2 regions of the Bradyrhizobium sp. WSM4872 genome follow, and region 2 is predicted to be linked to the other one. Evidence: predicted binding sites of a transcription regulator. Region 2 holds the regulator's gene; the other holds the start of a gene.
What was found. The regulator LexA, encoded in region 2, represses DNA repair genes until DNA is damaged. The targets are predictions, from matches to a motif close to TGTTCNNNNTGTGTTCNG.
Positions count from the first base shown of each region.

Region 1: the regulator LexA is predicted to act here: its motif matches at 1,366-1,383, upstream of AC0L3C_RS27065 (nucleoid-associated protein).

Region 1 covers NZ_JBVVPT010000025.1:49,572-54,169, reverse strand. Annotated here, with positions in the region: gene AC0L3C_RS27070 (Fic family protein) at 1-1,035, opposite strand, end outside; gene AC0L3C_RS27065 (nucleoid-associated protein) at 1,393-2,442, shown strand; gene AC0L3C_RS27060 (hypothetical protein) at 2,402-3,835, shown strand; gene AC0L3C_RS27055 (SGNH/GDSL hydrolase family protein) at 3,988-4,598, shown strand, end outside.
Region 2 covers NZ_JBVVPT010000003.1:45,334-49,931, reverse strand. Annotated here, with positions in the region: partial or broken gene AC0L3C_RS05875 (ComEC/Rec2 family competence protein) at 150-1,526, shown strand; gene AC0L3C_RS05870 (hypothetical protein) at 1,665-2,102, opposite strand; gene lexA (transcriptional repressor LexA) at 2,576-3,277, opposite strand; gene AC0L3C_RS05860 (molybdopterin molybdotransferase MoeA) at 3,453-4,598, opposite strand, start outside.

The sequences.
Region 1 (4,598 bases), on a different contig from region 2:
GTGAATGCGTCCGTTGCCGTCCTCGAACGGGTGGATATAAACGAACCCGAAGGCGAGCACGGCGGCAGCGACGACAGGATCAAGCTCGTTTTCCGCCGCATGATCGAACGCGATCAGTCCGCGCACGAGGGAGGGGATATCTTCGTGACGCGCGCTGATATGATCCGGGACAGGTCGCTGCGTCTCACGGTCATGCTCGCCGACGAAACCACCTTCGTTACGGAAGCCAAGTTTCACGAAGCGCTCATCGCCGATCACGATGCGCTGCAGGCGTAGAAACTCCGCCTCGTCGAGCGGGGCCCGTCCCGCTTCACCGAGGACCCGGCCCCACCGCTGGATACGGTCCTGTGGCGGTCTCTCTCCTTCAATGACGTAGCTTGACCTTGAATCCTTGAGAAGAAGGAAGGCGGCGGTTCGCGCCAGCAGATCCTTTGGAACCTGGCTCACCACGAAACGGGCGCGCTCCTTGAGATCCTGCGCAATAAATTCGCTCAGCGCTGCAGTCTTGAAAACAAGCGGACAAAATTCCGGCGTTCCTGGCAAATTGTTCCGGACGCGGTGTCGTGCCGAATTCTGCCCGGAGGTCGCATGTTGAAGTTCGGTATCGACGGCGTCGACGTAAGAGACTTTATCTGCCGCAGGCAGGTTGAGTTGGCGGCCCAATAGCCATTCATGCAGAAACCAGATACGACGCGTATACAGACCGGTCGGCTTCTGTCTCACAAGATCCGCAATCTCATCCTCGTTCACAGTGAGGAAAAGCCGTTTCAGGATTGCAAGGTCTAGTCCTTCATTCTTGAGAGCGAAGGTGAGATGCCCCTCAAGCGTCGCGTCCGGCGCATGGCGCGGCGTGTAGATGCGCCACCCCTCCTGCTCAATGATCCGGTGCTTTGTTCCGATTGCGGAAAGCACGCGCGGGACCGGGACGGATAGGCTGTAGGCGTCAACCAGCGCAGCATAGCCAACAGGAGTTGCTATCTCCGGCAGCCGCCGGTCATGAATAACAGACACTGGTCCTGAAAACTTTGTCTGCATTGTCCCAGATCCGTGAAAAACGCTCTCGAATCGTGAATTTCACTCTCAACTTGGCCTTTGAGCCGCAAAACCCTTTTACACCGTGAAAAACACTCACACAACCCGGGAAATGTGAAATGTCTTCGCGAAAACCGTTGGGGTTCTCCCTCGCCCCACCCAAGGGAACACTTTTGAGAGGACCAGCAATCCATTTAGCGGCGTGGCGGCTCGTTCACCGTTCAACAGACCGGCGCCCGGCCACACGTTGGGGATGGAATTCTTAACAAGATGCAAGATTCTTAACGGAACACGACGCAAATTTTGGAATAAAACAGCGCCGCGATTGCAATCAGTTCTCTTTTTGTTCTATGGTGATGAATGTCCTTCCTTACTGAGCAGGAACTCGAAAGCCTGCGCATCGATCAGAGCGTTTTTCATATTGTCGGCCCGGGAGAGGAACATTTTCAACTACTGACTGCGTTCGATGCCGGTCGACACGCAGCTTTTTTCCTGGGCCGCGTCCGATCGGTCAACAGCGGAAACCGATACGAATTTCTCGCGGACGCGCCGGTGCGGGCGCAGCTGGCGCGGATCAGCCGGGATAGGGCAACTTTCCAGGAGCAAAGCGAGAAACTCGCGACAGCGTTCAATGAGGCTCACGGAGGCAGCACGGCTGTCGGTGCCTTCTTGATCTTCTCGCTGTCTTGTTCAGGTGGCCGGTTATATGCACTTCTGAAATTCGAGGACGAAAAGGTTCTCAGCTACGACTACGACGTCAGCCGCGGCCGTTCGGGCAAGCCGAAGCCGACCTTCGGCGAGATTGAGCGGACTTTTGTCCAGAACCGCAATGCCCTGCAGAAGGCCGCGCTGATCAAGCTCGGCAAAGAGCGCGACGAAATCTGCGTTGTCGATCGTCAAAATCCGCAGCGGCCTGCGGCCTATTTCGAACAGTTCTTGCTCGTGCGACGCCAGCGAACGGAAGAGGAGCTGACAAGGACAATCGTCGAGGTCACGCGCAACATTGCGCACAAGCACAAAGACATACTTCCGCAGGACACGATGAAAAATCTGGCGCAACGCCTCTACGACGCCAGCCAATCAGGCGGTTCCGTCGACGGCGAAAGTGCTGAAAATTGGCTGAAGAGCATTTTCGGGCCGCTGCCTGATGATAGCCCCGTGCTGACCGACTTCAAGGCAAAGCTGAAGCGCGAAGGAATGGCGGGCGAATCGTTCGTGCTCCAAAAGAACGCAATTCAGGCTCCCAAGAACCGTCGCGTTGAGACGGCAAGCGGGGTCAAATTGACCTTCCCTGTCGGTTTGATGTCTTCAGTCATTTCGGTGAACCGCGACAGGGGCGAGATTATCATCAGGGACAAGATCACACTCGATGACTTCGAGATCAACACATCTGGTCGAACGCGTACGTGAGCTTGTCGCGAACGGCGCCGTGGCGGACGAACGTATTGACGCCCTCGTGTTGCGAGGCCGGCTACCGTCCGTCGATGCGCAGGTCGCCTGGCTCGGCTTCGTCGACGATGTCCCACCGCCGTTCTCGTCCTTGCAAGTCTATAATCCGGGTCTCGGTGGTGATCTCGTTGGGAGTGATATCTTTGATTCGACCCGCGAGATCGTGATCACGCTCGGAAAGCCAACTGCCGACGGCTGCGCCTTCTTTATCTTCCAGTCCGACATCCCACAATACTTGGCGCAGCGAACTGTCCTTCCGCGCCTCGCGATCGCCGACTTCAATTCCACTCAGGCATTTCGCGCACGAGGATTGGAGTTCGCTTCATGGGATTTCGCGCAAACGCCACCGCGAGCCGAGCCTTTGCTTGGGTCTATCGACCCCACTCGCTATGTTCGTGACTTTGTCCCCGACCGTGAAATCGTTACCGATCTCAATCCCTGGCTATTATTGGCCGCGCCAGCGGTTTCATCGCCGGCGTATCAAGCTTGGGAAACGGTTTCTGCCCGCAGACTGTTGGGCGGTCTCGTCTCCCGCGCCTGGCTCGAGGATGGCCAGGTCTGGCTGCAAGCGGCGGCGACGCCTCCGATCTATCGCATTAGAGCCGATGATCCTGCCCTGCCCGGCGCTCGTTCTCGATTGACTGAATCCGCCAACTGGGTTTTTCTTTCGGGGACAGATGTCGAGGCACGCCACCTGCTCTTTTCCGGTGAGTTGGCTCGGGCGAGCCGTCCTCAGCAAGATCTCGCCACGACATTGGAGCAGGCGCTTGAGGCGGCCAAAGCTGCCTATGAAGCTCACGTCCAATCATCGAGCCGCGAGACTCTGAAGGCGCTCGCCGATCTCCGCAAGACCGTGATTGATGAAACTCAGAAGGTAGCGCAACGGGCGCAGGATCTTGCGGCTACGCTCTGGCGCGACCTGGCCGTCTCGGCTGCGCCTTTTATACTGAAGATCCTGGGAGATGCGGCCAAGACACCGGGTCCTCTCATCTCTTCCTTATTCTACTTTGCGGCCGCCGTATTCATCGGTCTGTCGTTCGCGTTGCAGTGGCGGATCAATGGCGCGTTCTTCCAAAGCCAAGCCTCGTCCCGACGGAGCTGGATGCAAAGTCTTTTTAGTTACATCTCCGTTCGCGAGCGGGAAGAAATCGCTGAAACGCCGATCGAACAAGCGATGAAGAACTATCGGGAGACCCGCGGCGTACTGCTTGTGGTCTATGGACTGTTGATCGGAGCTCTCGTTGCCGCCGGTGTCCACACACTACACGATGTAACGCCGTCACCTTCGAGCCCCGTTACAGGCGTCGCGCCCAGCCCAGTACCAGTTCCGCCGCCTCCGGCAAAGCCGCCGTAAATTTGAGTGGTTAAGATTTCTACTAGCCGCGTATCCGCGATCGAGATCCAACAGGGCTTGATAATAGTCGAATGCAACTGCGATAGCGTAATCGCCCCGTCACATTTCGGCACCAAATTCCATCGAAACTCTCGAGCGCGTAGCTGAATCTCATGCCCGCAGTCGATCAGACCGCCATTCCAGCCCAACCGAAGCGGTTTCAGCACCATATGCGGTGGTTGTCGGGACGCTTGGCCGGCGTCGGAGCAATCAAGATCGTGGCGATCGGCTCGTCGACCACGGCGGGTGAAGGCGACATCGTGCCCTATCCGCAGCGTCTCGAGCGGGCGCTGCGCGCAAGCTTTCCGGGCAGGAACTTCGATATTCTCAACCGCGGCGTCGGCGGTGAAGAAGCTCCAGACGAGCTACGAAGGATTCAAGGCGACGTACTCGGCGAGCAACCATCGGTCGTGGTCTGGCAGGTTGGTACCAACGCGGTTTGGAAGAACCAGGATCTGGACGCCACCGCCGGCGCGATCCAACGCGGTCTCGCGATGTTCGCAAATGAATTGATGGACGTCGTGCTCATGGACCTTCAGTACGTGCCGGCCGTGCTCACTCCGATCATGGAGGAGCGAGCACACCGAATGGTGGCATTGATTGAGACGGCAGCCGGCCGGGCCGGCTTCCCGGTCAACGTGTTCCACCGCTTCGCATTGATGAAGCAGTGGCATGAGGCAGAACGGGTCTCCTTTGACCGGATGGTCGATCCCACCGATCCTGA
Region 2 (4,598 bases):
CGGGCAGGGCTCGAGTTTATGGCCAACTGCTATCGAGCCGAAGCGACTTGCCTTCAAGGTCGCTTCCCATCTGCTTCCCAATCCGGATTTTTGGGAAGCAATGGCGCCATAACGCGCTGTATTTCCTATATAAAATCTTTGCTTGACCGATCTCCGGTTATCACATGGCCGTCGTTGCCGGTGTCGTGTTCTTCGCGGTACGCGCGCTGCTCGCTCTGATTCCGGGACTGGCGGCGGGCTTCGCCATCAAGAAATGGTCGGCCGCCGCCGCGCTGGTCGCTGCTGCGTTCTACCTGCTGCTGTCGGGCGCGGAGGTCGCGACGCAAAGATCGTTCTTCATGACGGCGGTGGTGCTGATCGCGGTGATGGTCGATCGCCGCGCCATCACCTTCCGCACGCTTGCTGTGGCTGCGCTGATCGTGCTGGCGGTCGCGCCGGAAGCGCTGGTGCATCCGAGTTTTCAGATGTCGTTTGCGGCAACCCTCGGCCTGGTGGCGCTGGTGCAGATCGGCATGCCGAATTTGTTTGCCTCGCCGGACCATTCGGCGACCGCGCGCATTGCGATGTGGGGCGGCCGCGAGATCGCGATGCTGTTCATGGCTTCGCTGATTGCGGGACTTGCGACCACACCCTACGCCGCTTTCCACTTCCACCGTGTCACGCCGTTCGGCGTGCTCGCCAATCTCGGCGCGATGCCGGTGGTCTCGGCGCTGGTGATGCCGGCGGGACTGTTGGGGCTGCTTGCTGCTCCGTTCGGGCTGGACAGCGTGTTCTGGTGGCTGATGGGGATCGGCATCGACTGGATGGTCGCGGTCTCGCGCTGGGTCGCGGCCTTGCCGGGCGCGGTCGGCCGCATCCCGGCGTTCGGAATCGCGCCGCTGATCGTGGCGAGCCTGGGAATCATCGTGCTGGGCTTGTTGCGGACGCCACTACGCTGGTCCGGCGCCCTGGTGCTGCTGGCAGCGATCCTCTGGGGACTGTCGGCGCGGCAGCCCGACATCCTGATTGCCGGGGATGGCGCGAGCGTCGCCGTGCGGGGCAAGGACGGATATCTGCACCTGATCAGGACGAACAAGGACAGCTTTCTGCTGAGGGAATGGCTCGCTGCCGACGCCGATCCCCGCGATGCGGGCAGAGCCTCGCTGGCCGATGGCGTGTCCTGTGACGAATCCGGCTGCGTGACGCCACTGGCCGACGGGAGGCTGGTCGCGCTGGCACTCCGCGTCGACGCTCTCGCGGACGATTGCAGTCGGGCCGTGCTGGTGGTGACGACACGTCCCGCGCCGCCCGATTGCGCCGCGATGGTGGTCGATCGGCGGCGGCTCGCCAGCCAGAGCGCGCTGGCGCTGGCGCAGCGTGGCGACGGTTTTGCGGTTCAGGCGGTGAGGGCGAGAGGCACGAGCCGCCCCTGGTTGCCGGCCGGCGCCGGCGAGGGTGATTTCGACGGCAGCCTCGCGCCAAAGACGACCGCGTCCCGCATCAAGGACGCAACGCCGGCGGAGACGGACTTGCAGGCCGACGATTGATCTGATGGTGCGGAGCAACGCAGTGGATCGGTGCGTCCGCTCGGATTCGCTGGGCGCAAACTACACCATCTCGCCGGCCACGGCCGGCGATGGCGATTCAATCCTGACCTCCGACCTCGTAGCCGGAGGGCGGCTGTTTCAGCCGATCGGCAGGTGCGTGACGGTCGGCTGCCTGCTGTCGGCGATGATCTGCGCCTTGTGCTCGCGCTCGGTGACCGACTGAGTCACCGGCAGTTGCAGCACGGTCGCTCGCTGGCCTTCGACGAGCTGCGTCACCAGGACATATTTGCCGTCGGGGAATTCGATCGCGTCGTGATGGCGGTCGGGAACGTGCGGATCGATTTTGCCGAACTTGCCCACGCGGGAATTGATGGTGCGCGTCCAGATCCAGCGATTGTCGTAGCGGACGTCGTCGGCGAAGGCGAGCTCCGTTCCCGGCAGCAGGCAGACGGCAACGGATGGATCGGCTGCGGAGGCGAAGCCGCGCGTCGAGGTGCCGCGGAAGCTTGTCGTGACGATCGTCTCGCCGACTTCGGCGGGGCGCGACGCGACGGCATGTAGGCTGTAGTCACACATCGGGTGCTCCTCATGCTGGGATAGCAACCCGCGTCTCTTATCGAGGCGCAGGCCTCTATCAGAGTGGAAGCACGAAAGCTCTGCTTGGTTGTGGGCAAATCTGCGGCTGGCTTCCGCAAGCCGCGATCACATTATCTTTCCCGAATTCAATAGGAACAAAGCCCGTTGCGATGCATTCGGGAGGCGCATGCGCGAATATTGCCGGCTTGGCTGCGGCGGGCGAACTTGATCGCTGGATGGTGTTTCCTCGAACACGCGAGCCGCGACGCGGTGCCATTTGAAGCGGTGCTGTTTCGGTGCTGTTTCCTGGGCGTCGCGAGGAGCCAGCGCCGGAGGAGGGGCCGGATAGTCTGTGCAGAACCAGAACGACTATCCAGCCGGAGCGGACGATGATCCGCTCCAATCTCTGACCGGCGATGCCGGTCGGAAGCGCGCGAGGCGCCAAGCACTTCAGGTATGAAGCACTTCCGGTATCAGTACTTCCGGTAAAGCCCGATCAGCTTGCCCTGAATCTTCACCCGGTTGGGCGGCAGGATGCGGACCTCATAGGCTGCGTTGGCGGGCTCGAGCGCGATCGAGGCGCCGCGACGGCGGAAGCGCTTCAGCGTCGCTTCCTCGTCGTCGATCAGCGCCACCACGATGTCGCCGGTATCAGCGCTCTCGTTGCGCTGGATCAGCGCCATGTCGCCGTCGAGGATGCCGGCCTCGACCATGGAATCACCGCGTACTTCGAGCGCGTAATGCTCGCCCGAGCCGAGCATGTCAGGCGGTACGCTGATGGTATGGCTGCGGGTCTGCAATGCCTCGATCGGCGTGCCGGCCGCGATGCGGCCCATCACCGGCACCGCCACGGGACGTTCGCCCTCGTCAGCGGGCAGGCTGGAGCCCGCACGCACCTTGCCGAGATTGCCCTCGATGACGCTCGGCGTGAAGCCGCGGCGGCTGCCGGCGGCTGCCTGGAGCTCCGGCAGCTTGATGACTTCAATCGCACGGGCGCGGTTGGGCAGGCGTCGGATGAAGCCACGCTCCTCGAGCGCCGTGATCAGGCGATGGATGCCCGACTTCGAGCGCAGGTCGAGCGCATCCTTCATCTCGTCGAAGGAGGGCGGCACGCCGCTTTCCTTCAGACGTTCACTGATGAACCGCAGAAGCTCGTATTGTTTGCGCGTTAACATCTCGACCAAAGTCCCCCGGTTGATGTCGTCCGATTCCGAGACGCTGAATTCGGCCATAAGCCGCTACATGCTCGAAACAAATCATGAACGGACACTATATGTTCGATACATGTTCCGCAACTGCTTAATTTACCGTGAACAGAGCAAAGTTCGCGGAACGCGCATTGCCGGACGCTCAGACGGGGAGCCGCAACACTTCGCAAGCCGTGCCGGCTTCGGCCTTCGGCGCGAACGGTGCGCGCACGAGAAGTACCTGTGCTGCAGCGAGATTCGCAAGCAGCGAAGAGTCTTGATGATTGACGGGAAGAACGACGCGTGTGCCATCGTCACGCTCCTCCAGATGCGCGCGCAGATAGTCCTCGCGCTGGTCGTTGGCGCCGACGTCGCGGCCGAGCACGGCGCGTTCACGGCGATGGTGAATCACCGAACGGCCAGACAGGACGCGAATCAGCGGCACCATGAACAGGAAAGCGCACACATAGGACGACACGGGATTGCCCGGCAGGCCGATCACACCCATTGCGCCGAGCCGTCCGTGCATCATCGGCTTGCCTGGCCGCATCGCGATCTTCCAGAACGCTATCGCGATGCCTTCGTCCCGCAGCGCCTGCTGGACCAGATCGTGGTCGCCGACCGATGCGCCGCCGGTCGTGATCAGGACGTCGGCGCCGCTCTCACGGGCGCTGCGGATGCCGGCGGTGGTCGCCTCCAGCGTGTCGGCGGCAATACCGAGGTCGATGGTCTCGGCGCCCTCGCTGCGGGCGAGCGCGTGCAGGGCGTAGCCGTTGGAATAGACGATCTGGCCGTGGCCGGGCGTGGTGCCCGGCATCACCAGCTCGTCGCCCGTGGCGAGAATCGCGACTTTCGGACGCCTGAAAACGGCAAGGTGCGGATGATTCATGCCGGCGGCGAGCGCGAGGTCGCGCTCGGTGAGACGGCTTCCCTTGCGCAGGAGCACGTCGCCCTCGCGGAAATCGATACCGGCTGGGCGGATGTGCCGTCCGGCGATCGCGGCTTCCTTGATCGTGATACGTTTGCCGGCGACAACAGTGTCTTCCTGGATCACGACGGCATCCGCGCCACCGGGAATGACGCCGCCCGTGAAGATCCGTACGGCCTCGCCGGCGCCGACCCTCCCGGCGAACGGTCGGCCCGCCGCGACTTCGCCGATGACGGTGAGCTCCGAATCGATCGTCGCGGCGTCGGCCGCCCGCACCGCGTAACCGTCCATCGCCGACATCGCCTGCGGCGGCTGCGTGCGCCGCGCCGCGACGTCACGCGCGAGCACGCGATGGTAGGCCTCGTCGAGCGAAATCATTTC